One region of the Paenibacillus sp. CR_12 genome, then DNA from elsewhere that is predicted to be linked to it. Evidence: riboswitches for the same ligand, from Rfam matches in the RefSeq annotation. Region 1 holds a riboswitch; each other region holds the start of a gene.
What was found. A riboswitch is a leader RNA that binds a small molecule or an ion and turns the genes downstream of it on or off. The one in region 1 is predicted to bind cyclic di-AMP.
Positions count from the first base shown of each region.

Region 2: linked by a shared signal. The riboswitch ahead of RB297_RS30525 (resuscitation-promoting factor) and the one ahead of RB297_RS03505 (universal stress protein) in region 1 are both predicted to bind cyclic di-AMP.
Region 3: linked by a shared signal. The riboswitch ahead of RB297_RS30860 (C40 family peptidase) and the one ahead of RB297_RS03505 (universal stress protein) in region 1 are both predicted to bind cyclic di-AMP.

Region 1 covers NZ_JAVFHO010000001.1:792,338-802,468, forward strand. Annotated here, with positions in the region: gene RB297_RS03490 (response regulator transcription factor) at 1-570, shown strand, start outside; gene RB297_RS03495 (sensor histidine kinase) at 572-1,906, shown strand; gene RB297_RS03500 (TrkH family potassium uptake protein) at 2,025-3,374, opposite strand; gene RB297_RS03505 (universal stress protein) at 3,453-4,136, opposite strand; cyclic di-AMP (ydaO/yuaA leader) riboswitch at 4,273-4,422, opposite strand; gene RB297_RS03510 (TrkH family potassium uptake protein) at 4,597-5,961, shown strand; partial or broken gene RB297_RS03515 (cation:proton antiporter) at 6,094-7,337, opposite strand; gene RB297_RS03520 (TetR/AcrR family transcriptional regulator) at 7,503-8,135, shown strand; gene RB297_RS03525 (ABC transporter ATP-binding protein) at 8,132-8,986, shown strand; gene RB297_RS03530 (fluoroquinolone export ABC transporter permease subunit) at 8,983-9,705, shown strand; gene RB297_RS03535 (hypothetical protein) at 9,692-10,131, shown strand, end outside.
Region 2 covers NZ_JAVFHO010000015.1:7,193-17,323, forward strand. Annotated here, with positions in the region: gene RB297_RS30490 (PSP1 domain-containing protein) at 1-259, shown strand, start outside; gene yabA (DNA replication initiation control protein YabA) at 292-660, shown strand; gene RB297_RS30500 (tRNA1(Val) (adenine(37)-N6)-methyltransferase) at 864-1,631, shown strand; gene rsmI (16S rRNA (cytidine(1402)-2'-O)-methyltransferase) at 1,628-2,521, shown strand; gene RB297_RS30510 (AbrB/MazE/SpoVT family DNA-binding domain-containing protein) at 2,787-3,041, opposite strand; gene RB297_RS30515 (HD domain-containing protein) at 3,365-4,654, shown strand; gene RB297_RS30520 (TatD family hydrolase) at 4,751-5,515, shown strand; cyclic di-AMP (ydaO/yuaA leader) riboswitch at 5,721-5,935, shown strand; gene RB297_RS30525 (resuscitation-promoting factor) at 6,205-7,392, shown strand; gene rnmV (ribonuclease M5) at 7,579-8,124, shown strand; gene rsmA (16S rRNA (adenine(1518)-N(6)/adenine(1519)-N(6))-dimethyltransferase RsmA) at 8,128-9,012, shown strand; gene yabG (sporulation peptidase YabG) at 9,128-10,030, shown strand.
Region 3 covers NZ_JAVFHO010000016.1:12,171-22,301, forward strand. Annotated here, with positions in the region: gene rluF (23S rRNA pseudouridine(2604) synthase RluF) at 1-640, shown strand, start outside; gene motB (flagellar motor protein MotB) at 765-1,571, opposite strand; gene motA (flagellar motor stator protein MotA) at 1,555-2,355, opposite strand; gene RB297_RS30840 (hypothetical protein) at 2,547-2,840, shown strand; gene RB297_RS30845 (4a-hydroxytetrahydrobiopterin dehydratase) at 2,948-3,262, shown strand; gene RB297_RS30850 (c-type cytochrome) at 3,363-3,719, opposite strand; gene RB297_RS30855 (GNAT family N-acetyltransferase) at 3,881-4,381, opposite strand; gene RB297_RS30860 (C40 family peptidase) at 4,888-5,361, opposite strand; cyclic di-AMP (ydaO/yuaA leader) riboswitch at 5,366-5,501, opposite strand; gene RB297_RS30865 (hypothetical protein) at 5,848-6,675, opposite strand; gene RB297_RS30870 (M1 family metallopeptidase) at 6,687-8,678, opposite strand; gene RB297_RS30875 (YwhD family protein) at 8,826-9,344, shown strand; gene RB297_RS30880 (stalk domain-containing protein) at 9,436-10,131, opposite strand, start outside.

The DNA.
Region 1 (10,131 bases):
GCGTGGGCCATATTCCAACAGCATCCCATTCAGTGCATGGTTCTGGACATCATGATGCCGGGACAAAATGGATTTGAGCTGTGCCGCAGGATTCGGGCGGAAAGCCCTGTTCCGATTCTCTTTTTGAGTGCCCGCAGCGACGACGTGGACAAAATCCGGGGGCTGACGCTCGGCGGCGACGATTATATCGTCAAAACGGCTTCTCCGGCGGAGATCGTTGCCCGCGTGAAAGCCGTACTGCGACGCTCCGCGATCCGGCGGCCAATGGAAGAGCGGGTGTTGGATTACGGCCGCCTCCGGTTAAATTTGTCCACAAGAGAAGTAGTCGTGGATGGCAATAACGTCGTGCTCACGCCGAAGGAGTTCGAACTGCTGCGAGTATTCGCAGAGCATCCTAGACATGTTTTCACCTATGACCAGCTGCTTGCGAAATTTTGGGACGGGGTGGGCGACAGGCATACGATCCGCGTCCATCTCAGCCGGCTGCGCGAGAAAATCGAAGCTGATCCGAACCAGCCGCAATTCCTCGTTAACGTGTGGGGAGTAGGCTATCGCTTTGAGGGTCGTTGACATGAAGAAGCTGCGCATTCGAACCTTTACCATGCTTTGCTTTTTCTTTATCCTTCTGTTACCGTGGATCTTTTTTGTCACTGCCCATTTTATGGAGACCAAGACGCTCAGCTTCGAAAAAGGGCGTCTGCAAAATGAGACGCTGCAAAGTAATTTATCTGAAATGATACACTTCATTGAAGCAGGCTCCGGCCAATGGACGGAACCGGCTTGGCAAAATCAATTGAAAACGGCACTCCATGAAGCGAAAATGGATGTTCTTATTCAATCCGCGGAAGCGCGGGAGCTGTATCGGTCTAATCCGGAACGCAGCGGTACGTCGTTGTCAACGGAACGATTCTCCGTCATCAAGGATGGTCAATTGCTGGGTAGGGTAACTCTGTATTTGCCAAGAACCAATGAAAAACAGGTCATGTCGGCTTTTGCAGGACTGCTGCTTGCTATCTTGATTGTCGGAATGGGAATGAGACGGTTCGTGCTCAAACCGCTTGAGAAGATGGGAAATGCAGCCAGGCAAATCGCGACAGGCGATTGGAAGGCGCGGTTGCCCTCATCCAGGATCACCGAAATCGCCGAAGTACGCGATGGATTCGAAGTGATGGTGAAGGGGCTTGAGAAATCCTATCAAAAACAAGCCGAATTGGAACAGGAACGCCGATTCGTGATTGCTGCCGTTGCGCATGATTTGCGGACGCCGTTGTTTGCGTTGCGGGGTTATTTGGATGGCTTGGAACAAGGAATCGCTCAATCCCCGCAAATGGTCGCCAAATACGTAGCGGTATGCAAGGAAAAATCGGTGCAGTTGGATCGTCTTGTGGAGGATCTTTTCACATTTACGAGGATGGAATATTTGGAGGCGGAACTTAGCCGCAGCCTCGTTGATTTGAGAGATGTTATCCAGAATTCGATGGACAGCCTGCGGCCGCTTGCGGCTGACAAGCATATTACCTTTACCGCACAATTCATGGGCGATTGTCTACTAAGAGGCGATACGCATTTATTGGAGCGCGCCATGAATAATCTCCTGGACAATGCCGTCAGACATACACCCTTGGGTGGTGAAATTGCTGTGCGATGCAGCAAGGACGACAACCGGATCAGGTTTACGATACGCGATAACGGACCGGGCTTCTCCTCGGCAGACCTGGAGCGCGTTTTTGAACCCTTGTACCGTGGGGAAGCGTCTCGAAGCCGATCAACTGGAGGCAGCGGTTTAGGGTTGACCATTTCACAAAGAATCATAAGGCGGCACGGAGGTGAAATAACCGTCAGCAACCATCCGGAGGGAGGAGCGCTGCTGGAAGGATGGTTACCTGCCGCAACCCCCGAACAATAGGATATGGATGGTTGTTAGTCTTATCCCTCTCAGTGAGACGCACTTAAAAAGCCGCGAATAACGCGGCTTATTTGTATTTAAAGGATCCATGAATAGCTTTCGTGCCATTAAGTTCGTCTTACCCAATCAAGACATGATCTTCAGCATAGCCGATTTTGGAGGCACGCTTTTTCTGAGCCAATGCGAAAGCCAGCGTTAATGGACCCAGTCGTCCGGCAAACATCGTTATCGTCACAATGATTTTCCCCACGGAGGACAATTCGCTTGTCAATCCCATCGACAATCCCGTAGTGCTAAATGCCGATGTCGCTTCAAACAGCACTTCCAAGAAATGCTCTTCGAGCATTCCTTCAGATATGGTCAGCAGCAAGGAGACTCCCAGCACAACCACCAAAGAACCCATGACAACGGCTAACGCACGCATAACGGTTTCTCCTGCAATCTTGCGTTTGAAGGCATGGATTTGACCGCCACCGCGAAAGGTTTGGATTGTGGCTAATATAAGTACAATAAGCGTATTGATTTTAATGCCTCCGCCTGTGCCTCCGGAAGCAGCACCGATGAACATCAGAATGATAATGAAAAATTGAGAAGCTGCCAGCATGCTGCTGATGTCAATCGTGTTGAATCCCGAGCTTCGGGGCGTTATTCCTTGGAAAAATGCAGCCAGGACCTGTTCGCTATCGTTCAATTGGCCAAAAGTCGACGGATTCCAGCTCTCCATAAAGTATATAAATAGAAAACCGAGCAGAGATAGCGTTCCTGTCCCGACAAGAACAACCTTAGAGTGAAGCGAAAACTTCTTCCATGAACGTTTTTGGAATACATCCACAATGACGATATAACCGAGACCCCCAATGATAAACAGCACCACAATCGTAATGTTGACGATCGGATCGCCAACGAAGGGCGTCAGGCTGTCAGACCACAGGGCAAATCCGGCATTATTGAATGCGGAAACGGAATGGAAAATGGCGTAATAGGCTGCCTGACCCCAACCGAAATCCTGTTGCCAGCGAAGCGTAAGAACAATCGAAGCCAATGCTTCAAACGCGAAGGCTATAAGCACCATGTACATCGACAATTTAACCAAACCTTGTGCCGAAGTCGAATGAGTGGTTTGCTGAATAATGAGACGTTGTTTTAATCCGATTCTTTTGCCCAACACAATGGCAACCATGACGCCAAAAGTCATAAAGCCGAGTCCGCCAATTTGGATCAAAATCATAATAACGACTTGACCAAACGTCGAAAAAACACTCCCGGTGTCCAAGACAACAAGTCCGTTTACGCATATTGCCGAGGTGGCTGTAAAAAAAGCATCCAGCAGACCAACGGATCTGCCTGTGGAGGAAGAAAGTGGTAGCGCAAGCAATGCAGCTCCGATTAATATCAGTGTGAAAAAAACAAGCATAATGAGCTGAGGGGGGCTCATATTTTTTTTAAGTTTGTTGATGAACAACTCCATTTTAGCAGGAGCGGAATGTTGTGTATTTCGATCGTTCAATTTCATAATGGATTTACTCACAAGTTCCACTCCCTTTCTTCAGTGATTGCTGGATTTTTCATGAATTTCTCTGTTTTGGAAAAAAGACGAATCTACTACTTTTCCGTGACTAATTTTCAAATAGTGGACTTCGTGATCTTTTTTTAACTTCAACAAACCTGTGTCAAAATCGGTATTCAATTCTTTGAAAAATAGTCCCTCGGCTATAGAGTTACTGGAATCACTCCCGGATTTCTTATTATCGATGAGAAAATGAGGACCATCCTTGAAAACCATGACTCGAATTCCGCGCTCATGGGTGTCATCCATTTGCTCGTCCATCCTTTGAACCGCTACAATGTGCAGATCCGTTTCGCCGATCTGGTTTAAGAGCTCGTTGACAATCGAGCCGCGTGTTATTTCTTGCCATCGTGTTTGTCCGGATTGTCCGATAATTAGTTGAGTTATATGAAGATTCTTGGCGGTTTCCGCTATAATTTCCGAAGCTTTTCGATCTTCATTCGTTTTGACGATAAAGGTTGCCCCATATTCATCACATTTCGTTTGCCACTCGGCCATATACCTTTCTTGTGCTTGATCGAGCTCATTTTCACGTTTTGGTATAACGCTTAACACAAACAGGGGACACTGAAGCAGACGGGCTAATTCACCACCTCGGCGAATAAGGCGTTCTCCGTTTGGACCGTAATATACACATACTAGTATTCTTTCGTTATTCAGCATTAGTAATCAATCCCTTCTTAATTTTTCAGAAGACGTTACACACCACAGCAGCTTAAACTAAAAAAGGCCTGGAAGCAGAGATATGTCTGCTTCCAGGCCTTGGCTGTACGGATCATGGACAAGTCAAAGTAGAAGAGTGTTCTCTCCCAAGACGCAAACGAGGTTAGCTGTCGGATTCGGGATTGAGAGTCCCCGTTCTTTCTTCATCAGAAAGAATTCACCCCTAAAGCTTTAGCAGCTTTGTTGGTTCCCCCGTTCCTCATAGAGGACTAAGCGAATGCGTATAAAATTGATCGTAATTCATATTATGCTAAAACATGCTAAAAGTAAACAGTTAGCGACGGAGTAAACCATATCATATCATTGAAATTCAGTAGAACTAATGCTTTGCTATGGTATATACTACGCAGTGAAGTCTACGGGGTTTCATGGTCTGTCATTATTGAAAGGGGCATATAGGATGGCTAATGGTAAATCCGAGCAGTTAAAGTCATTAAAACAGTTCAAGCTATCATCATCACGCCTGATCCTTCTTGGTTTCGCCGTACCGATTGTAATCGGCGCAATCTTGTTGGCGTTGCCTTTATCTTCGTCATCAGGTGAAAGTATAGGTTGGATAAACGCTTTGTTCACCTCGACATCTGCAGTGTGCGTAACCGGATTGGCCGTAGTGGATACAGGAGCGGACTTCTCCATTTTTGGTCAAATTATTATCATGTGCCTGATTCAGGTCGGCGGTCTTGGTTTCATGACGTTCGGAGTTTTGATCGCCGTTGTACTCGGTAAGAAAATTGGACTGAAAAATCGACTGCTCCTCCAAGAATCTACTAATGCATTATCAACGCAAGGCGTAGTGAGGCTTTCTCTAGGTATTTTTCTGATTGCGCTTATTATCGAGTTCATAGGTGCAGCCTTGTTAATCGTTCGGTGGGAAGCGGAACTGGGCTTAGGCCAAGCTATTTATTACGGGATGTTCCACTCCGTCTCTTCGTTTAATAACGCCGGCTTCGGCCTCTGGTCGGACAGTTTGAGCCGGTATGTGGGTGACCCGCTAGTCAACCTCGTTATCACCTTGCTTTTTATCATTGGCGGCCTTGGATTTACTGTAGTGTTGGACGTATGGAAGCATAGAAGATGGAACAAGCTGTCCCTTCATTCCAGAATCGTTTTGTCGACTTCAGCATTTCTATGTTTAGCCGGGTTTATCGTTATTTTCATTATTGAGTTGTTCAATTCCCGTACATTCGGCCCTTTGACCTGGGGAGAGCGGATATGGGCGGGGTATTTTCAAGGCGTGGTAACTCGTACGGCCGGGTTTAATACCATTGATATATCTGCGATGATGACAACTTCTCAATTTTTCATGATTTTCCTTATGTTTATCGGTGCCTCCTCCGGATCTACGGGAGGCGGGATCAAAACCAATACATTTGCCGTGCTTTTATTCACCTTGATTAGTATCATTAAGGGGAAGGAGGACGTGCAGTTATTGAACCGACGCATCCCCCAATCCATTATCCTCCGATCTATAGCAGTCATGGTGATTTCGGTGAGCGTTGTGATTGGCGCTACTTTCTTGCTGACCATAAGCGAACATAGCTTGCAAAAGGATTTTATGGAGGTTCTGTTCGAAGTGACCTCTGCATTCGGCACAGTGGGTCTATCAATGGGATTGACGCCCGAGCTGTCTCCGTTTGGAAAAGGAGTCATCATTTTGACCATGTATATCGGCAGACTCGGCCCCTTAACTCTGGCCTTTGCGCTGTCACAAAGAGTCGTCAAACAAAAATATCGGTTGCCTGAAGAGAAAGTGCTTATTGGCTAAGAAGAACGTACATAAACGTAGGGGATCGATACCGTCAATACGAAAAATAAGGTTCAGCTGGAGTAGTCTAATTAGTACTCCGGAACTGAACCTTACGCGTTCTATGTTCTGTTATGCTTTCACTGAGGTTTCTTACCTATCCGCCCCGTCCGTTTCCTTCCCTGGGCTGGCTAATCCAAACTTCTTAACCATAAGTTTGATGGTTAACCCTTGAACGAGAAGCGAGAAAAGAACGACGCTGAAGGTGAGTACGAGTATATCGTCACGGCCGTCAAAGGTTGTGGGCAAGCTCAAGGCGAGTGCGATCGACAAGCTGCCCTTTAACCCTCCCCAATTCAAAACCACCTTCCATGAAGAAGGGAAGGATTTCAGGAAGTACAGGCTTACGTAAACGGCCAATGTTCTTCCGATTAGAACGATGAGAATGGCTGTCCCGATTAACGCCCATTTCTCCGCGAAGTTAATATGCTTGATTTCTAGGCCGATCATTAAGAAAATCAACGAATTCGCGATTAACGTGATGACGTCCCAGAACGAATTAATGTTCATTTTGGTTGTATCCGACATCCCGATGCGCGCTCCGTAACTGCCAAAAATCAAGCCGCCCACGACAACGGCAATTACGCCGGATACGTGGAAATGCTCGGCGATAAAGAAACTTCCGAAGAACAGGAGCATAGAGAAGGCTATTTCCAGCGGATAGTCATCATAGAAGCGAATGAGCTGCGAGAACAGGTACCCTAACAGGCCTCCAACCGCAATTCCGCCAATACTAAATTTTAAAAAGAGCAATACACCACTTCCTATTCCCGCCCAACCCATTTCCATATACGTGAGCAAATAAACAGAGGAAATTTGAAATAACACAACGGCAATTCCGTCATTAAACAGCGACTCGCCCTCGATGATCGTCACAATTTTCTTCGGTACCCCTAAAGATTTGAAGATGGAGATGACACTGATCGGATCCGTGGCGCTCATCAAAGCAGCAAAAGTAAATGCAACAATCAGAGGCAATCCCATAAAACCATACATGGCAAGAGCAATAAGAAGGAAAGAGAGCAAGGTTCCGCCAAAAGCGAGGGCAATCACCGGCTTTCCTTGTTTACGAAGCTGCGAGAACGGAAGCTTTAACGTGGCGTCTCCAAGAAGGATAGGCAGAAATAAGGAGATAATGGTCGCTTGAAACACATTCGATTGGGTTATGAACGATTCGGCCTCATCCAACACCGGTATATGGACCAGGCCAAGCAGCAGGCCTACAATAACAGTGCAATCGAGTAAGGTTGATTCATTTTTTTGGCTATCGCAATAACACCCATCGATATCCCAAGCAAAATCAGCAGTTGAACGAAAACCTCATTAAAATGATGCATACCGGCACCCCTCGCCAAAGGATAAAATCTCCATTTATTGTAACCTAAAGACCCCATAACACCAAATATGTTGACATACGGGACTTTGAGGGAGTATTTTTATGAATATAAAATAAAAAAATTCACAGAGTCATAAATCACATGGATAAGGTTGTGAAATGCCACATGCCCAAAAAATTCTCGGATGAAGAGCGTGAATGGATTCGTCAAAAACTGCTGACGGAGGGACGCCACCATTTTGAAACGTCGGGCCTCCGCAAAACAAGCGTTGAAGATTTAACGAAAGCTGCCGGCATTGCTCAAGGCTCGTTTTACATGTTTTTTGGATCGAAGGAGGAAATATATTATGAACTGATCCTGGAGGAGGAGCAGCGAATCCGCAATGCCGTCCTGGATTTATTCCCTCCTGAAGAGGTAAGCAGCAAGGATAGCATTAAACGGTTTCTCTTGTATTCATTGGGGATGATGGATGAGAGCCCGCTGCTTCGGCAGATGATGGATCGTGGGGAGATGGAGCTATTGTTTAGAAAATTGCCGAAAGACTTGCTCGAGCGTAACTTTATGGAGGACCAAGACGCGCTATTGCCTGTGATCACAGCTTGGCAGAAGGCCGGCATTTTATCTGGCACGGCACCCGAATCCATCGTGGGAATGATCAGATCCTTGGCACTACTTACGCTGCACAAAAAAGAGATTGGAGAAGAGCAATTTTCATCAACCATCGAATTGTTAGTCGAGTTATTATCTGCGGGCATGCTTGCAGTGTCTAAAGCGGTGAAGGGGGAGGGGGCGTCGTGATCGAAGTAAAAGGGCTTCATTATACGTATCCCAATCATAAAAAGCCGATCCTGAAGGGGCTTGATTTTGTCGTTTCGCCTGGAGAAATCTTTGGATTTCTCGGCCCCTCCGGCGCTGGGAAAAGCACGACGCAAAAACTGCTGATCGGTGCTTTGAAAGGATACCAGGGAAGTATTAAAGTCCTGGGGAACGAGATCAGGGATACGGGTCCCGAATATTACGAGCGAATCGGAGTGGCTTTTGAATTCCCGAACTTCTACAGTAAATTTTCAGTTCTTGATAATCTAAAACTCTTTCGTTCCCTTTATCAGGGGGAGACAGAGGATCCAATGAGGCTGCTGGAACAAGTCGATCTGAAGGAAGCCGCGAATATGAAGGTTTCCCAGCTTTCCAAGGGCATGAAGATGAGGCTGAATTTCTGTCGGGCGTTACAGCATGACCCGGATATATTATTTCTGGATGAACCTACGTCCGGATTAGACCCGATGAATGCCCAACGAATGAAGGAGTTGATTCTTGCCAAAAAGGCTGCCGGCAAGACAATTCTAATCACAACGCATAATATGCAAGCGGCCGAAGAGCTTTGTGATCGGGTAGCCTTCATCGCCGACGGCGAAATTAAGCTGGTCGATTCGCCAAAGGAATTGAAACTCCGGAAGGGAAGAAGGACGGTGCGAGTCGAATACCGCAAGGGCGTAGAGTTAGTGGATGCCGTATTTTGTCTCGATGGCATCGGTGAGAACGGCCAATTTCTTAGGCTTATACAGGATTTTCGCCCTGAGACCATACATTCTCAAGAAGCATCGCTTGAACAAATTTTTATTGAGGTGACGGGGAGGCAACTTGTATGAAGGGCTTATCCCTTTTTGTCTTTGATCTGCGTTTTCAGTGGCGTCACGGTTTCTATTGGGTTTATGCATTCGTCTGTACCTGTTATTGGATTCTGCTTCGTTTCGTACCCGAAGCTTACCAGGAGACAACAGCGATTGTGCTGACCTTCAGCGATCCGGCCGCACTGGGGCTTATCATGGCTGGCGGTATGGTTCTGCTGGAGAGAGACCAAGGCGTCCACGACCCGTTGTTTGTATCGCCGGTGCACATTCGGGATTATCTGCTGGCGAAGGCGGCCTCTTTGTCGGTGTTATCCCTTGCGGCAGGCTGGGTGATTCATATGGCGACCGGCAGTCTTCCGAAATATCCGCTTGCTTTTTCTGCCGGCATTGTCTTAACATCATCCTTCATGACCTTGCTGTCGATTGGGGTGGCGGCACGCCAGCGGACGATTAACGGGTTTATACTGATGGTGCAAGCTTATGGGCTGCCATTCGTCCTTCCATTGCTCGGTTTCCTTCAATTGTGGGAGGCTGGCCTGTTTTTCGCCCTTCCGACCGAAGGAACACTCCGGTTACTTGTATCTCCTAGTGGCGGCCTATCCATGGGAAGCGTTCTATATTCTGTTACTATCCTATTGATATGGAACGTTGCGGTGTACCTCTGGGCACACCATTCCTACAGTCGACATGTGCTGATGCGGATTGGAGAGGGAGGAGCCAAGAATGTACAAATATAAATTCCTTATGTTAAAGGACCTACGTCTTGCGTGGAAGGATCCCGTTCTTATGGCAGTCCTGATCGGCCCGTTGATGCTTCTCTTACTATCGAGATGGGGATATCCCGTCGCTGATAATTGGTTGGATGTTAACTATTCGTTTCAACTGGAACCTTACCGCGGCTTCACTGCATCGTTATTGGTCACTACCATTCCTATGTTAACAGGAATGCTTACGGGTCTGCTGATGCTTGACGAACGCGACGAGAATATGATTGCTTATTATGCGGTGACCCCTTTATCGAATAAAGGCTACTTGCTTTATAGATTAGCGCTTCCTTTTCTGCTGTGTACCGTTTTGTCTATCGCATACTTGTCTCTTTCCAACTTGTCAGAGATTGGTGTAGACAGTTTATTTGTTATACTTCTGCTGGCACTGGAAGCGCC
Region 2 (10,131 bases), on a different contig from region 1:
GGCAAAGGATCAAAGCCTATCGCTCAATCCGACTAAAATTTCCGGGCTATGCGGAAGATTGATGTGCTGCCTGAAGTTTGAGCATGATAATTATGAAAGCGTGAAAGAAGAGCTTCCATCCGCTGGGAAACTGGTCGTTACTTCGCTTGGAGAAGGCAAAGTAGTCGGGCTCAATGCGGATAAGCGGACGGTTCATGTTCAGCTGTTTGAAATTGGAAAGGTCAAGGAACTTCCAATGGATGACGTTGTCATCAAATAGTCCAATAGAATGTTTATTTTCGGGGTGTAGACTTGGAGAAGAAAAACATTTTTGTGCTCATTCAAGAGTTGGAAACACAGATGGGACATATACACAGTGAACTGGGTGGACTTAAGCTGGTCATCAAGGAACTGCTGGAAGAGAACCATCGCCTCAGTCTTGAAAATGAACAGCTCCGGAAAATATTAAAGAGGGAAGTCAATCCGGCAGAATTGGAAAACCCAGTTGCTTTACAACCTCAGCCTCATGTGAAGGATGAGGAACATGAAGATGTGGTCGGTGAGGGGTACGATAACCTGGCACGGCTGTATCATGAAGGCTTCCACATTTGCAATGTCTATTATGGACATCTGCGGACGGAAGGGGATTGCCTGTTCTGCTTGTCTTTTCTGAATAAATAAGAAGCCGTAGGGGAAATTGCCTACGGTTTTTTTCTAGAATCGAAAGGTTATACTGTAAGGATCGCGAGTGAGACATATGGCTGCTTGTCATGCAATGTGAAGAGCAGCCTTTTACGTATTTCATATCATCAGGCAAGGGTGGAAAGAGTTACACACCAAAGTAGCGGGGATATAACGAATTATAGAGATAAAGGGTTGAAACCATGAAATTGAAAGAAGTGTTACTGCAACCATCCGAGCGGATCGATGATCTGCTTACCCATGAGCTCGGCATCATTCAAAGCGAAGAGGTATTCAGCTTCTCCATGGACGCGGTCCTGCTTGCCAGGTTTGCCAGCATACCGCGCAGGGGCCGGATTCTGGATATGTGCACGGGTAACGGGGTAATTCCCATTCTGCTGTCGACACGTACAGGCGCGCCGATCGAGGGGATTGAAATTCAGCCCAGACTTGCGGATATGGCCAGACGGAGCGTAGCGATGAATGACCTTCAGGGCCAGATCACGATCCATGAAGGCGATCTGCGAGAACTGTACAAGGAAAAGGGATATGGAGCGTATGACCTGATTACGGTCAACCCGCCTTATATGCCGATGAATGGCAGCGACTTGAAGCTGAATGAGCATCAGGCGATTGCGAGGCATGAAATTCACTGTACGCTTGAAGAAGTCATTGAGTCCTGTGCAAGGCTGCTCAAACAAGGCGGGAAGATGAGCATGGTTCATAAGCCTCTGCGGCTGGCGGAGATTATCACCCTGATGAGCAAATACCGGATTGAGCCCAAGGTCATCCGATTTGTGCATCCGCGAGTGAAGATGGAAGCCAACATGGTCCTGATCGAGGGCATTCGGGATGGAAAGCCCGAGGTTCGGCTGAAGCCACCGCTGATTGTGTATGATGAGCAGGGGAATTACGGCCCGGATTTTATGGAAATTTACTATGGAACACATGAGGATGAGACAAAAGAATGAGAAATCTTGTGCAACAGAGTTATGCTGACCGGGGAGCGGGAAGTCCGGGTTCGCTGTATTTGGTGGCAACGCCGATCGGGAATTTAGAGGATATAACGTACCGGGCCGTACGCATCCTGCAGGAATGCGATATTATAGCGGCAGAGGATACAAGGCAGTCACGCAAGCTGCTGACCCATTTCGAAATTCCGGCTAAACCGCTGTTTAGTTATCACGAGCATAACAAGGCGGCAAGCGGTCCTGAAATCATACGTTATATAATAGAAGGAAAAAATGTGGCACTCGTCAGCGATGCCGGTCTGCCGGCGATTTCAGACCCTGGCAGTGATCTGGTTTCGCTTGCGATTGAGGCAGGAATTTCGGTCATTCCGATCCCGGGAGCCAATGCGGCGTTATCCGCCTTAATCGTGTCGGGTTTGCCGACCGAACGGTTTACGTTTATCGGTTTTTTGCCGAGGGAGCGCAAAGATATCGTCCAACAGCTGCAAGCTTTGCAATCGGCGCAGGGAACGTTATTATTTTATGAATCTCCGCATCGCGTGAAGAAGACGCTGGAGATTCTGCAGGAGGTACTGGGAAATCGGAAGGTGACCTTGGCACGGGAGCTCACCAAGCGCTACGAGGAATTTGTGCGAGGCAGCATTTCCGAATGCCTGGACTGGCTCACGGAGCATCCGCCGCTGGGCGAATATTGTTTGGTGGTGGAAGCCGGCAGTGCAGAAGAGGAGCAGAAAGAGAAAAATGCCTGGTGGCAGGAGCTTTCGCTGGAGGAGCATGTGGGGCACTATGAGCAGGAAGGACTAAGCCGCAAGGATGCCATGAAAAAAACCGCGGGTGATCGCGGCGTATCGAAAAGGGACATCTATAACGCACTCCTGACGGAGTCGTGAATATGGCTTGCCTGGCCCAAGGGGGATAAACAAAAAGCCCCACAAAGTGGACCCAAGCTTCGATGCTTATTCCAAATACTTTACGGGGACCCCAAAACATATAAATGGGATTAAAGAAAGGATACGCTTCACTGAAAACGTATAATTCTTTAATCCCAAAAAAAGACCCTCCTGCGGCCGGGTTCATAGCCGAGGAAGGCACCAAGGAGATATGAAAAAGGTTAGAATTAACAAAATGTAATAATGCTATTATATACTAAAAATCTTAATTTGTCACAGGTGTAGGGATTTCCGAGATACATTCATGGCAAACAATTTTACCTTTGAAGTAAGTGACGTTCTCAGCGTTACCACAGAAGATGCACGCAGGCTCATATTTCTTAAGCATGATGCGTTCGCCGTCTACATAAATCTCCAATGCATCTTTCTCACCAATTCCGAGCGTGCGGCGCAACTCAATCGGAATGACGACCCGTCCAAGCTCATCGACTTTCCTTACAATTCCTGTTGATTTCATCATAACTTATAAATGCCCCTCTCGCCATAATTTAAAAAAGTCATAATTCGACATAGTTCTAGTTTTTATGTTATTTATAGTACCAACGATTCCCAAAACAGTCAACCTATATTTTTGAGAAATCGGAACCTGTTTACGAAAGTATAGTGAACAAAAGCCTTATATAGCAACGGAATTACCATAATCGAACCAATTTTCACGACGATTTTGGATTTGTCGATTTGGAAAGCGCGATTTTACGTTATTCGACACAGTTCGACATTAGATGTCAAAAGAAGTGTTTATCGGCTAAAACTAAAGAGTTAACGAGAAGGAGTTGAGATGAAATGCATTCACCCATTTCGGAAGAAAAAGTGTTTAAGGACCCCGTCCACAACTATATTCATGTACAGGACGACATCATTTGGCGGTTAATCGATACCCCGGAATTCCAGCGGCTTCGCCGGGTCAGGCAGTTGGGCACTTCTTTCCTGACCTTTCATGGAGCTGAGCACAGCCGATTCTCCCATTCTCTTGGAGTCTATGAAATTACGAGAAGAATCATCTCTCAATTCGAACGGAGAGGGTATTCCGATTGGCCTGCCGAGGAACGGCAAGTTGCGCTCTGCGCGGCGCTGCTGCATGATGTGGGGCATGGACCTTTTTCGCATTCCATAGAAGAAGCTTTTCATATGAACCACGAGGATTGGACATGCCGGATCCTGCTCGGAGATACTTGCGTCAATCAGGTACTTCAGGAGCTCGGTTCCGATTTTCCCGAGAAGGTCGCCTCCGTTATTAACAAAACCTACGATAAGCCAATTGTCATGAATCTGGTCACTAGTCCGCTGGATGCAGACCGGATGGATTATTTGCTAAGGGATGCCTACTATACGGGAGTCAATTATGGAACGATTGATATCGACCGAATCTTGCGGATGCTGCGGCCGTACCGCGATCGGGTCGTCGTGAAGGAATCGGGCATGCACGCGGTGGAGGATTATCTCATGTCGCGGTATCAGATGTACTGGCAGGTGTATTTTCATCCCGTCACCCGAAGCTCCGAAATCATCCTGCGCCAAATCTTTCGCCGGGCCAAGGAGCTGCATGACCGTGGATATGCTTTCCGTTTCATGATCGAACCGCTGCCTGCGTTGTTTTCGGGGAATATCGGCGTGAAACAATACCTGCGTCTTGATGAAGCCTTGATTCAAACGGCCTTTCTGCAATGGACGGAGGAGGAAGACCCGCTTCTTAGCGAATTATGCGGCCGTTTCATGCACCGAAAGCTCTACAAATACGTAGAAATCGACAACATCGATCTGGAAACCATCGACGGGATCCGCCAAGCGTTCCGCGCGGTGGGGCTGCATCCGGAATATGACCTGGAGATTGATTTTCCAACGGATCTTCCTTATGATAAGGTTCATTCCGATATGCCGCTTAACGAGAAACAGATTCTCCTTCTGGACCGGCATGACGAGCTGAGGGAAATCTCGGAGGTATCCGATATCGTACGCTCGATCAGCGGCATTCATAAAGGGCGGTACCATCTTTATTATCCGGAGGAGAAGGTGGGCCCGCTCCTGGGTCAAATGCCGGAGACGATAGCCGACGTTTTCAAACAACAGCATTAAATCAGGCAAAACAGGACAACCGTTAATCCCCTTGCATTCAACCAACTAATGGAAAATAGACGACATAGAAACGACAGGAAGGAGAGTGTGGATAGTATGCTGTTCGACACGCACACTCATATGGACGCTCCCCAATTCGACGAAGACCGGGAAGCTGCAATTCAGCGGGCGCTTGAAGCCGGCGTTACGCGGATGATCAATATCGGATTTAACCGGGAGACGATCCCGACCACGATGAAGCTGGCTGAGACTTATGATTTTATATATGCAGCGGTAGGCTGGCATCCTGTAGATGCGATCACCATGGAGGATCAGGACCTGGATTGGATCGCCTCTTTATGCAGTCACGATAAAGTGGTGGCAATCGGGGAGATCGGCTTGGACTATCATTGGGATACGTCCCCCAAGGAAGTGCAGCACCGCGTGCTTCGGCGCCAGATCGGGCTTGCCCGGGAATTGAACATGCCCATTGTCATTCATAACCGGGATGCGCATGAAGATATCGTTAACATTTTGCGTGAGGAAAAAGCCTCCGAGGTCGGCGGTGTCATGCATTCCTTCTCCGGAAGCTGGGAAACGGCCAAAATGTGCCTGGATATGGGATTCCATATCTCGTTTGGGGGGCCGATTACGTTCAAGAATGCGAAGCAGCCCAAAGAGGTTTTGGCAAAGGTTCCGCTTGATCGATTATTGATCGAAACGGACGCGCCTTACCTGACACCTCATCCCTTCCGCGGGAAACGAAATGAGACCGCATATGTAAAATTGGTGGCGGAGGCGGCGGCCGAAATTAGAGGGTTGTCCTATGAGGAATTGGCCCAAATTACCACCAAAAATGCGCTGGAACGATTTGGTATTTAACGAAAACAAGAGCAAAAGCCATGAAAAAGGGAGCATTTTCGATTAATTAAAGTTTTTTAATCAGAAAAGGCGTTGATATTACAATATTTTAACCTTTTACTTGAGAAAATGTGGTTGAATGTCGCTTTACAACCTGCATACAAACAGGATATCATCTTTTCAGTGATAAGAAGCTGCGATGTGCAGATCGCAGCCGAATATTTCATGAACCGTCTCGCTTAATCTCCGAAATTCTGGAGAACGGGGGAACCGATACTGCGGTGCATACTGGTCTGGATGCACGAAGCTGTATTTGATTTCTTTTTCGGGTCTTTGGGGTGAATTTGAAGGATCTCGCCATGAGCGGGCATCCGGATATAGGGCGTCTCTCTTACGTCCGAACCCGACAGCTAACTCCGTAAGCGAAATAAGAGGGGAAATCTCGTGCATACCATTTCCATGATTTCATTCATCAGGAAGCCACGTTAGAGCCTCTAGTACTCTTTCAATGGCTTCTTTTATTTTTGAATAATGGAGACGGGTCCATCATACTCTTGGTAAACAGGAGGTGATGGCAGATGGACGGAAGACGGGAATTGACGCAGGGTGTAGATAGATAGCAGGGCGCCCTGTGAGAAAAATTGCTATAGTCACGTCAAATGCATTCATGCGTTTACCTAGACGGCGGGACTATGAAGGAGGATGGAATAGTGGGCATTTTTCAACCTGAAGAAACCCATGAATCACAATCATCCAGCATGTCTTACGCATTGAGATGGAAGCATGACAATTTGCGTCAACTGATGTTGCTCGGCGCCATGGGTGCCGTTACGGTATCACTTCTCATATCGTTGGTTGTACATGACCAGGCAGGCAAGGAAGTTCAGCTTGTCGTCGACGGCCGGGTCACTACGGTGGAAACACGTGGATCGTTGCTGCAGGAATTGCTGGATGAGCAAGCGATCACGTTGAGTCCCCAAGATCAAATTTCGATGCCCCTGAACGGCGCAATCCGGGACGGAGACCGAATTATTATTGACAGAGCTATTCCAGTCAACGTTACGGTAGGCAGCAAAACCAAAACCATATTTACATCCCAGGATACAGTTGATCATGTACTCAAAGAGGCTGGCGTTACGATCCAGGGTGAAGATATAGTACAACCGTCGCAAGACACGAAGCTGACCAGCAATATGAATATCCATGTCGTTCGCGTCACGAAGCAAAAAGTTAAGGAAACGGAAGACCGCGAATTCCGCGTGATCAAGACGGCCGATCCATCGCTTGAAAAGGGCGATAACCGCGTCATTCAGCGGGGCGAGTCTGGTCTTATGGTGAACCATTACGAGAAGGTCTACCACAATGGCAAGCTGGTTTCCAAGACGAAGGTCTCCCAACAAATCGAACGCAGAACGAAGGATAAAATCATTGCCGTAGGCACGAAAAAAGTGGAGAAGCCTGTTATCGTCCAGGCGGCAGCCACCGATGTAAAAGCTACACCGGCTAAATTGTCCGGCACGAAAAAAGTAACGACCGCCAAGGCTGTTGAGAACAACGTGGTTTCCCGCGCAGGCGTTGATTTTAAATACAAGAAGGTATTGAACAACGTGTCGATGACCGCGTATTCCGCCGAACAGCAAGGAATCGGTACGCGTACCGCATCCGGCACACGCGTTACGGAAGGTCGCACCATCGCCGTTGATCCTAATATCATCCCGATCGGATGGTGGGTTTACATCGAAGGCATCGGCTTCCGCCGTGCTGAAGATACGGGCGGCGCCATCAAAGGCAACAAAATCGATGTCTATTACGATTCGTTGAAATCGGCCATGAATTTCGGCCGGAAGAGCGGCCGCACCGTTTACGTGATCGGTCCGGTTAAACCTGAATTGAACTAGACGCATGAATTCCAATTTACTTTGCCATTCTAATGCTATACTATTTAGCTTATAATATATGATGATCAAGAAGAGGGAATATTTCCTCTTCTTTTGTTTTGTTAAGACCGGAGTAATCAAGGCTAAACGGGTTGAGCCTTAACATTGTACAGGCCTGCTCTGCTTGGGAAGGAAGAGAACGAACGCATGATTAAAGAAGTGATTGTCGTGGAAGGCAGGGACGATACCGTTGCCATTAAACGGGCCGTAGAAGCCGACACGATCGAAACCGGCGGTTCAGCGATCAACAAACAAATCCTGAAGCGCATAGCGCTTGCCCAGGAGCGCAGAGGCGTTATCATATTGACGGATCCTGACCATGCGGGTGAACGAATCCGCAAAATCGTGGATCAGGGCGTACCCGGCTGCAAGCACGCCTTCATTCCGGAAGCGGATGCTACCCGGAAAGGGGATATCGGCGTGGAGAATGCCTCGCCAGAGGCGATCCGGCGGGCGCTGGAGCGGGTTCACACGTCTTTTGAGGGTGGAGAGAGCCTGATCAGTTTGGAGGATATGCTGGAGGCAGGATTATCGGCTCACCCGGAGGCTGCGGCAAGACGGATGGCGATGGGTAATCTGCTGGGCATCGGATACTGCAACAGCAAGCAGTTCCATAAACGATTGGCCATGTTTCAAATATCGCGGGAAGAATTTCTGGCAGCACTTGCACAGCTGGAAGAAGGGGGCGTTTAGCTAATGAGTCGGATCGAGGATATATCAACACCAAGACGGACGAAGGAGATCATCTCGCGCCATGGATTCTCCTTCAAGAAGAGTCTGGGCCAGAACTTTCTCATCGATCAGAATATTTTGTATAAAATCGTGGAAGCTGCAGGACTGGATGAAGATAAAGGCGCGCTCGAGATCGGACCTGGCATCGGTGCACTGACGGAGAAGCTGGCACAGACGGCAGGAACCGTCACCGCGGTCGAAATCGATCAGCGCCTGATTCCCATCCTAAGGGAAGTCCTGGAGCCCTACGGGAACGTGAGGGTTCATCATGGGGATGTGCTGAAGGTGGATCTTCATGAGCTGTTCCGTCAGGATTTCGCGGACGTATCGAAGGTAAGCGTGGTTGCCAATCTGCCGTATTACGTGACGACGCCGATTCTCATGAAGCTGCTGGAGGAGAAGCTGCCGCTGGAGAACATCGTGGTGATGATTCAGAAGGAAGTGGCCGAACGGATGGCCGCTGCACCGGGAAGCAAGGATTACGGAAGTCTCAGCATTGCCGTTCAATACTACAGCGAGCCTAAGCTGGTCTGCATCGTGCCGCACACGGTGTTCATTCCGCAGCCGAACGTCGAGTCGGCCGTGATTCGCCTGGCGGTCCGGGAACAGCCGCCCGTCCGCGTGGAAGATGAACGATTCTTCTTCGAGGTGGTCCAGGCTTCATTTGCACAGCGACGGAAGACGATTGCCAACAATTTGAAGAGCCGGTTCTTCCCGGGTGAGGGACGTGAACGGCTGGAGCAGCTGCTGCAGGAAGCAGGGATCGACCCTTCACGGCGCGGGGAGACGCTTAGCATTGAGGAGTATGCGCGGCTTAGCAACGTGCTGTTCGGCGCCAATATCCGTTGACGCAGCCGTTCAGGGAGTCTCTGGAGCTTACGGATGGCCTCCGCGCGATAAATTGGCGCTGAACAAGAACCAATAGTCACAGTAGCCCATACCATAGGGTAGGGGTGATGTTGTGATGAACTTGGGAGACTTGGTCGTTCGTAAATCCTACGGCGGCGATGTAACGTTCCGGGTAGAAGGCATGCGGCAAAATAACAATATCGTCATCAAAGGGACGGAATTCCGGTTACTGGCCGATGCTCCCGTTGATGATCTGGTTACGGTCCCGCATCCCACCTTAAGCGAACGAACAAAGCAGGCGCAGATCAAAGCCAATGAATCGCTGGACCGCCTGCAGAAGCAAAGACAGGAGCAGAGCGAGCGTCAACTGGCCAGCCTGCGGCATACTGACGGCGGCCAGCTTGCGGATAAAGGATACTTTGACGTGCCGGGCAAGGTGCTGCATTTGGATGGAGATCCCCAATATCTGAAGAAGAGCATGACCTTGTACAACCAGCTTCGGGTCCCAGCGGAAGGCCATTATATCAATGAGTCGGGGATGGCCGATTCATTATATCGTCTTCTTCCGCGGGTAAGACCTGATATCGTTGTGATCACGGGACATGATGGGGTTCTGAAGAGACGTCAGCCATACGATTTATATAGCCTGGACAGCTATAAGAATTCCCACAACTTCGTCACGGCGATTCAGGTGGCGCGTCAATATGAGCGGAACCTGGATTCCCTGGTCATCGTGGCCGGAGCGTGCCAATCGCATTTTGAGGCGCTGCTGCAGGCTGGAGCCAATTTTGCCAGCTCGCCGGGGCGAATCCTCATCCATGCGCTGGATCCCGTTTACGTCGCCGCTAAAGCGGCCTATACGTCGGTCCGGGATACCGTGAACATCCATGACGTGGTCCATCATACGATCAGCGGCAGCCAGGGCGTAGGCGGAATTGAGACGAGAGGCAGCTACCGGATCGGTCTGCCCAAGCTGCAGGATTTGTCCACCTTGAAGGTTACGCCTTCAGTCAGTTAGGCGCCTAATCCGTTCGATCAGAGGTCCAATAACCGCTGGAAAATGAACCAAGAAGAACCCCACTCGCTGGGGTTTTTTTATTTTTCGTTAAGAAAGTTGTC
Region 3 (10,131 bases), on a different contig from region 1:
GGTGGAGAGCGGGAAGGTCACCATTAACGGGGTGGTTGCGGTCTTGGGCAGCCAGGCCGAGGAAGGCGACGATGTGCGGATCCAGGGAAAGCCGCTTCAGGACAAGAAGAAGCATGTATATATTGCTCTTAATAAGCCGGTCGGGATTACGAGCACCACCGAGTCGCATATTAAGGGCAATATTGTAGACTTCGTAGGCCATAACGAACGGGTTTTTCCCATTGGACGATTGGATAAGGACTCCGAAGGACTGATCCTGTTAACGAATGACGGAGATATCGTCAATAAGATCCTTCGCTCCGAAGGAAAACATGAGAAAGAATATATTGTGACGGTGGACCGTCCGGTTACGGAATCCTTCCTTCGCGGAATGGCCGGCGGCGTCAAAATTTTGGGGGAAATGACGCTCCCCTGTGAGGTCACGCGAATGTCCGAACGCGTATTTCGAATCATTCTGACGGAGGGGAAAAATCGGCAAATCCGCAGAATGTGCAGCGCTTTTGGTTATGAGGTTCGAAAGCTGCAGCGAATCCGGATTATGAATATTCGACTTGGCAGCCAACGTATCGGCTCATGGCGCGATCTTAATGACAAAGAGAAGGAAGAGCTTGGCCGGCTGCTGAACTATAAGCTCGAGTAGCAATTATAGTGTACCGGGTTTGTGAAACCCTTGTGTAAAAAGAAAACAACCGATGAGATCTGGAGGCCAGATGCATCGGTTGTTTAGGGTGTGTTATAGTCGGTTAGACCGTTCATTATACCGGTTATTCATTAACGCTGGTAAACGTTGCGCTATCCTGGTATTTACGTATGATGGATACCTCAACCCTACGGTTCTTCGCTCGTCCAACAGCGGTGTTGTTATCGGCGATCGGATGGTATTCTCCATAACCGATCGGCATGAACCGTTTAGGGTCCAGTTCCGAGTTGGTGAGCAGAATCTTCATGAACTGCAATGCCCGATCCGAGCTTAAATCCCAGTTGGACGGATATTTGCTGTTGGAAATCGGCACATTATCCGTATGACCGGAAACAATGATCTCATAATCCGGGAATTTGTGAAGCATTTGCGATATGGCCTTGGCCAGTTTACGGGCCTCCGGCTTCACCACGGCTTCGCCGGACGGGAACAGGGCATTATCCCGGATCGTAATGACCAGCTGGGAGTGGTTTAACTTGGTGCTGAGCTCTGAGGTTAAACCGTTATTTTTAATATAATTATCGAGCTGTTTCTTCAGCTTCTCCAGATCCTCTTGTTCCTGACGCATCAACTCGGCACGACGTTGGTCGGGCGTTGTTGCTGGAACGGAAGGGGTTGTCGCTTTATGATCGTTAATATTAGGCGGGGTGTCGCTGGGCTCGGTCTTGCTGTAATCCAGCACGCCGGTTCCGCCGGTGAGAGCAACGCTGAAGGCTTCGCTCATTTCTTGAAATTTGCGTGCATCCGTCGCGCTCATGGCATACAAAACCAGGAACAGGGCCAGAAGCAATGTCAGCAGGTCTGCGTACGGAAGAAGCCAGGATTCGTCGGCATGCTCCTCGTGCGGCTCGTGTCTAGTCTTTTTGCTCACTAGCACCAGCCTCCCTCTCGCTGAGCTCAGCGCGTTCGGATGGTGTCAGGAACACGGAGAGCTTCTGATTGATTGCAATGGTGGATACACCGGATTGAATGGACAGCAGGCCTTCTACCATCATCAGTCGAATTTCAACCTCGCGCTTGGATAGGCGCTTGAGTTTGTTCGCAATCGGGTGACAGATGACATAACCGGTGAAGATACCGAGCAGGGTAGCAATAAACGCAGCCCCGATGGCATGGGCAAGCTCGCCCATGTCTTCCATATGGGATAGTGCAGCGATCAAACCGATAACGGCTCCGAGTACTCCGAGGGAAGGTGCATACATGCCGGCCTGGGAGAAGATCAGCGAGCCGGAACGATGGCGCTCTTCCGTGGCGTTGATATCTTCCATCAATACATCGCGTACGAATTCCTGATCGTTGCCGTCGATAATCATGCGCATTCCGTTACGCAGGAAGCTGTCATCGATCTCATCGACTTTGGTTTCCAGAGCTAGCAGACCTTCACGGCGCGTAATCGAAGCCCATTCCATGAACAGCTTGATCATGTCCGTCTTGTCCATCAGATTCTGTTTCACGAAGGTCATTTTGACCAGCTTCGGAATCTTTTTCAGCTCGGATAACGGAAACCCGATGAATAAAGTTGCTGCCGTACCGCCAAGAATGATTAGATAGGCTGCCGGGTTATACAAAGCGAGAAGGGAGGCACCTTTAAGAATCATGCCCACCAGTACCGCGACGATACCGATGATTAAGCCTATAATTGTTGAAATTTCCATACCACACCTCATCCGTGAGAAATAAAATAACGAATCCATTCGTCAGAACGGCTCTCATGGAGAACCGGGCCCCTTTTGTGGGGCGTTATCCTATTTATCGTCAGGTCGGGCTTTTTTTTTTAGTTGTAATTTCCGGTATAATGGAAGGAAGGGAAACGAAGCTTAGTACGGTAAGGAAAGGAGTGATTGAGATGGGTGTGAAGCACGGAAGGGATTACGGCGAAATCCTCGCGGAATTGACCGAAGCCGTCGGGCGAATTTCCGACAGCTACGTTTTCTTTGAAATGGAAGCGGAGGATTGGGGCAATCTGGGCGAAGCCGAGCGGAATGAGGTTCATGAGGCGCTGGCGGAGGATTTGTTCTATGCGCTGGGCACGGAGCCGGTGATTAGCGTCGGCAGCGGCGTGGTCATGCATGACCAGAATAACCATCGAATACATATTTTGATCGGTGAAGAAGAGTTGGCCTTTGTGGCTCTTGTGTAATCACTCCAGTTATCAACGGAAACAGGGCAGAATAGAATAGATGACAGAAGCCCATACATGTGTCAGTCGGCTTTACGATAGGTTTTTTTCGGGGAGGAAGATAAAAGATGCTTTATACGCAGCAAGAAGTAGAGGCTCATCTGGAAAAGCTTGAGGGTTGGGAATTTGAACAAGGGAGATGGATCGTCAGGAAGTATACCTTCTCCTCCTTCATGAAGGGAATCGCTTTTGTTGATGAAGTGGCAGCTATTTCGGAAGCTTTCGGACATCACCCCTATATCACCATAGATTATAAAGTCGTTACGCTGCGTCTCACTTCCTGGGACGACGGCGGCATTACGGCTGTGGATATTAAGGAAGCGCAGCAGTTTAACGAGGCCTACGAGAAAAGCCGTTCCAAGGACGGCAAATCAGGACAATAGACGGGAGACGGATCCATCCGGTCATAGCTCCCCAATATGTAAAAACACGCTTGCGCCAGGAGGTTCTCCAGGTTCAAGCGTGTTTTGCGTATAAGCTGATTTATTTTTTCTCAGCAAGGTACAGCGCGATGTTTGCGATTTCGTCAGGCTTAAGTTGATCCTTAAAGGAAGGCATACCCTTACGGCCTTTGGTTACAACGTTGAAGATCGCGTCCGCATCCATGTGTCCGCCTACTTGATTCAAAGCCGGTCCAGCGCCGCCTTGAAGTTGGTCACCATGACAGCTGATGCAGCTTGCTTTCAGTGTGGCTTCGGCTGCGGCAGCATCCAGAGTCACTTCCGGCATAGTCGGCTTCTCTTCCTGAGCTACCTGTTCCTTGCCTGGGAGCGTAAACATCAGCGCAATAGCCAACGCACATGCGACGAAGAACAATCCGCTCATGATCCATTTTTGCATCGTCATATCGTCCCTTCTATGTATACTGCACTTTTGCACTTGTCTCCATTATAAACCAACATCCATAGACAGCATAGCCAGTTGTGACAAAAAAAGCAACTATACCGCGCGCCTTCATAAAAAGTACACAAAATTGTGCTTTTTCATATAGACAAAGATTACTATTCCTCATTTGCCGGAGGCTCATACACCATGCAGTGGAAAAGGGCGTTTCCCGTCGGTGTAAGGCGCTCGTACGTATCGGTGATATGAAAGCCCGCCTTTTCGTATGCACGGATCGCGCGCTCATTCCAGGTCATTACCTCCAGGTCGATCTCATCGGCAGGCCGCCTCCGCCTCGCTTCCCGGACAATCGTCTGCATAAACCGTTTACCCATTCCCCGCCCGCACCAATCAGGCCGCATGCCCAGCCCGATCCGCGTAACCTCATGCATCGGAAACAGCTGGGCAAATCCCCATAGCGTCTTCCGTTCATCCAAAATCGAAATGTACTGTTCCCGGCGGATGTCCGGATCCCCAAACTCGATCTCAAGCCCCTTCATCTGCTCCCAGGGAAGAAAACCGTAAATGTTATAGGGAGGAGGATAGGTCCAGGCGCATATTTCTTTCGCGTGCTCTTCACGCATGACCACCGTATGAAATGAAATCGGTGCTGCATCCATTGGCAAAGTCCCCCTGTCATAATTACAAATTAAATTATACCCCATTTCTCAAACATTCTAGCCGCATTCAAAAAGCCCGTCCAAGAGAAGTAGGTCTCCTTTGACGGGCAAACGGATATGTATGGGCAGGACGAGGATAAGACATCGAAGCTTAGGAGGATTCTCCGGTCGACTTTTCATACTGATCATTGCTCATGATGCGTTCGGCATCTACGTATCGCTGCTCGTAGTAGTCCTCAGAAAATAAAATCAATATTTTTCCATTAGGGTGTTTAATGAAGGGAGAGGAGGGTATATAAAGGGTAGAAGATGCAATGACTTGAGGAAGCGAAGAGAATTTGCATAATAATTTTCTTTTTTTCTCGAAAAGTGGGAACTTTTTCGTTGTCCCAAACGTTATAAAGGTATACACAGAGCAGACAAAAGAAAAAGCCGCTGGATGAGATCGGCACAATCTCATACGCCCAGGGCTTCTTGTAAAGGATAAATCAATGAAGTTCCAATAATTAATTGTAGTTCACAGCTACAGACTTGTACGTAGACTGACTCATGACTCGCTTAGCACCTACGTATCGATTGGCGTAATAGCTCTGGCTCAGCGGACTAATGATGACACCGCGCGAGGATGAGGAATGAGCGAATTTGCCGCCCCCAACATAAATACCCACATGAGATACACCTCTGCCGGATGTGTTGAAGAACACGAGATCGCCAGCTTTCAGCTTGCTCTTGGCTACGGCCGTACCGACTTTGTATTGAGCTCCAGACGTGCGCGGCAGGCTTAGACCAAGTTTCTTGTAGATATAGCTGGTGAATCCGGAGCAGTCAAAACCATTCGTTGTGGTTCCACCTGTTTTATAAGAGACACCAATGGCTGGTTTGATTGCAGTATTTAATTTGGAATCGGCGAAAGCGCTTCCGGTCCCTAATGTGAGTGCGAGGGCCAGGCCTAGAGAAATGGCCGTTAACTTCTTTTTCAAAACAAAAAGCTCCTTCCATTGCCTGCGAGGTTAGCTTAAGGGTTCGGTTGAAGGTCCCCTATGATCCCTCTCTTGCGAGATCAATTCACCCAAAACGGATCCCCCGCTTCCCAATCATGGGAATTCGGCTCCTTAAAATGTTGATGAACCCATTCATTGACGTCTGACGTTCCAACATGCTTAACGAAATTACATAGTTCCAGCAAAAAGTTACAGTAAAGATGACAAAGTTGTTACTAACATATTCGTTATTTTAGCAGAGTATTAACAATTTGGCAAATGAGGAAAGCTCATTTTTATACAAAAAAACCTGTCCCCATCATGCGGGATCAGGTTTTTTTGTAATTTGGCCATCGGAAAATGTAATATTGAGGAAAAATGAGCTTCTATTCTTTGTAAAATCAAGTCCGAGAGAGAAATGTGTCGCTTCCGATTACAGCATATTTACGAGCTTGTTTATCATATGATGGTAACGAAATGTAACGATTAGGCATGCTGCGAGGAAGAATCCCGCCACAAATGGTATTGGGCGGAAATTACCCAAATTTGGAAGAGTCCATTCAGAAAATAAGAGGCTTGCTGAATAATCAAGCCAATCAATCCCGCCCAGAAGAGCGATGCCGAGCTTAGGAGCAAAAGAATGACGCAGGCCGATCCGCCAACGGTAAGGGATAACAGCACAGCCGTGCCCAGTCGGCGGAAGAGCGCAAGAACGGAGCTGATCATGCCGGAATTGTCCGTACGGCCGAATTGCATATAGAGCAATAACAGGCGAATCAGATAGGCGTACAGAAACCATCCGGCTGCATGAGGCAGCGCATGAAGCAGCAGAACCGGCTCATGGATCCCGTTCAGCAGAATCGGAAGGATTTTGGGCAGAATCCAGTATCCGGGCACAAAGGTAAGAACAAGTTCGATCAGATAAAATACCGTAACGGGCTTCCATAGCTTCTGCATGCCGGTGAAGAAGAATAATCCGCGCTCGCCCTTGGCCTCCTGGTGGAGGTTATAGAAGATGCCTGCCCGAATGAGCGGGGTACATACCATCCGGATCAGGAGCAGAGCGGCCAGAAGCCAACCATAGGTATGGACCGTGCCGCTTAACGATAGACTCATCTCGCCCTCGTAGAAGAATAACAGGCGGCTAAGCTCGTTAGGGGCAGAATCCGGATACCGCATCAGCAGGGGGACGACTGCCGATTTTACAAGCCGGTACAGGCAATATCCCCACAGCATGCGGTACAAGAACAGCAGAATGGAGACGTATAATTGGTCTTTAACACTGATCCACCCTTGGCCTGCATAACTTTTCATGTGCTCCCCCCTCACCATGACAGGCTGCCGAACAACGTCTCCACAAGCTTGGTAATACTGAGATTCCAGCGTGTGACCACCTTCGGATCCATTCCTGCCTTCATATAGTTATTGATGTGTCTATTCTCCAGAACGATGGAGTATTTCGGATCAACCATGGCCCAGGCGAGCGGGGTGCTGTACTCCAGGGTGTACGTAACTTTTCCGTCCTTGCCGCTCCAGGTTCGCTCCACCGTTTTGCCGTCTTCAAAGGCGAACACGATAGGCACATCGGTTATATCTCCGTCCTTGCTCGTAATCTTGACCGTGGATTCATACCGCGGATGGTCTGACGTGCCTTTATTTTTGGTTTTGATCACATCGATGGCGACGTCGGCCATTTGGCTTCCATATACATATTGGTCAAAATACGATTGCCAGGAGGTTTTGCTTACTTGCTCGACGACTTTCTGAAAATCAGACGTGGTTGGGTGCTTGAAACGGTATTTCTGGGCATAGGTATGCATGATTTTCCCCATCATCTGTGGACCGACCTGCCGTTCAATGCCTTGCAGCACCAGCTTGCCTCTCGTGTAAACATTCAGCGCGTAGTTCTCGTGTGAGCTGTATTTCCAGGACTCCATCTTCAGCGGGGCAGGGGAGGTAATCGATGCTCCTTGAGCAGCGGTGTTGGAGGTAATGCCGTATTCTTTCTCCATCACTCTTTCTTCTGCATAGGTTGCAAAGGCCTCGTCCAGCCACGCTTCCTCAAATTCGTTGCTTGCGATCATTCCGTAAAAATATTGGTGGGCGATCTCGTGAATGACGGTCCGTTCGAGCTCATAACCCGGCGAATCGTTCTTGGCCCCGAAGGCCGTGACCAGCGTCGGGTATTCCATGCCGCCTGCACCGTTGCCCGACTCCGGCGGGACGACGATGGACAACGTGGAATAAGGATAGGTTCCGTACCATTTACCAAACGAAGCCAGTGCCGACTTGGCGGCATCAAAGTAACGGTCCTTCAGGTCTTTATGGGCCGGATCGAGATACAGCTTGATGCGGACGCCCGGCACGCCCGGTGCCGAGAAGGCCTCCTCGGCCGTGACAAAGTTGGGCGAGGCCGACCAGGCAAAATCATGCACATCATCGGCATAGAATTGATAAATTTTTTCCCCGTTCGACTTTTGGGCAGGCTTGGTCGGGAATCCGGTCGCGGCGACAATGTAATTCTCGGGCACCCGGATGCGAACGCTGTAAATGCCGAAGTTGGAGTAGAACTCGGAGTTGCCGTGGTATTGATGAAGATTCCATCCTTCCTCGGCTCTTCCGCGAAGTCCGGCCGGTTCATAGACCGATACTTTAGGAAACCATTGGCCAGCCATAATAAAATTCTCGGTGGTACCCATGCGCGCGAATATTTTGGGAAGCTCGACTTCAAATTCCATGTGAATGGTGATGCTCTCCCCGCCCTTGATGGGTTTGGGCAATCTTAGTTTGACAAGGCTGTGATCCTTGATGTTCCCGTCATCGGGTTGGACGAATTGAAGGCGATGGGTAAGGGCCAGTCCTTCCGTCGTTTTCACATTGGTAATGGTCATGGAGCCGTACCCGTCGTCCGGCATGGGGTCGGAACGAAGCCTGCCGCCCGATTCCTTCATAAAGGTCGTTTCATCGGAAGCAAAGGCATTGGGATACAGATGAAAGTACAGCTCGTTTACGCTTTTTTTGCCTGGGTGAGTCCAAGTGAGTGTCTGCTTTCCCTTAAGCTTGTTCTCCTCAGGCTCGTACCGAACATCCATGTGATATTCCACCAGCCGGTCGCTTAGGGCCGGAGCGGGAGTATCAGGCTGCACCTTAGGCGGTGAGAGCGGGGCCTTCTCCACGGCAGAGGCAGAGGGCTTGCCCGCATTTGGGGCAAGGACAGACGCTGAGGACCCTGGATTCAGAAATATCGGCATCGATCCTGCAAGCAAACCAAGGGCAAGCAGGGATGATAGAAAGACTTTGGCACGTGGTGGGACCATATCGAACAACCTCCCGTTGACAAGCATCTAGTGCATGTATATGTTTGCTTTTGGGGGATTATTAGTTAAAATAAAATTATTGGGACATGGTTATCAATTTAGCGGCTGATACGTGAGAATCGGCTCTGATATAGGAGGTCGGCAGCAGTGGAGAACGAAGATCAGAAGCAGGGTGCGAAGAAACCCATTGCGTTGAATATTATCAATAGCAAGAGTAAGCATAAGGGGTTTGGATCCGGCTCCATCGATCTGAACAGTTTGTCGCCTGTCATCATCGACAATGGCGAGGCGCGAGTGGATATTGGAGCCATGCATGCAAAGAGCAAGGTGGAGAAGGGCATCCGTTTCAGCATGAACCGGGATGAAGTGCCCAACGGACGCCAGGTGTGGATCGTGTGGGTAGCTGTAGACCGTACCGCGGAAGGACAGCATTATGCAGGCATGACCGCGTGCGAAATGTGGATCGACCATGAAGCCCGGCGCGGCTGGAAAATCCTCGCCGACCATGTGAATAAAATGGATGCGGCGATGAAGCGCAAGATTATTCTGGATGGGCTTGGCGACGTGGAGAAGAAAGCGCTGCGCGAACTGCTGATCTCCCGTAACGAGGAATGGTGGAATGCCTCGCCGGAGGAGTTTAGAGAAGCTCTTCAAACAGCGGAATGATACCATAAATAAGCATTTTTCTAGATGCGGACATAGGAAAGACCGGTAGGATTCGTGAATGAATCCGCCGGTCTTTTTGTGATTGTTACGGTTAGAATGGAAGGGCGTAGGTCAGCTTTTTCTTTATATCAAGAAACGGATTTTCGTATTGAAGCTTCAGCTTGCCGCCGGCATATCCGTCATACGTAAGGCCGTCTCCGATGAAACCCACTTCGTTTGGCGGCATCTCCTCAATAGCCTTGATGCTCTCCTCGTCCAAAAGATCGGGATAGATAAGTTCTGCGGACTTGCCTGTCGGTTCAACAATATACAGGGTTGCCTTCGTATAAGGACGGACGAGCAGGAAGTCCTGTTCGATTGCTTCCACAATAAAATGATCGTCAACACCGGTGAGGGCGGCCAGATCGTAGGTTTTTACCGTTTTGCCCATCGGATGAACCAGCTCTAGCGTACTGCCATTCATCATGGCAACTTTGCCTTTGTAGCTGAGTTGGTCCGGACGGTAGTTGATCCCGGCAAAATTGGTGTGATTCGTTTTGGAAAGCTTCAGAATTTTCATGTCCTGAATGAGCACCCGATATCTTCCTTCATGGATATGGGGTTCCCCGTAATAATTGGACAAGTCGACGACATAGGTATTGCTGTTGATGCGATGTGCGTTCAAGCCCACTTGATCGATATCCTCGATCGGGAGAATGCCGACTTTCGTTGGCGTCGTTCCGGCTTTCCCCATGGACAGCATACCGGTCTCGCGATTTACCCAGAACAGCATATTGGCCTTGGAGGC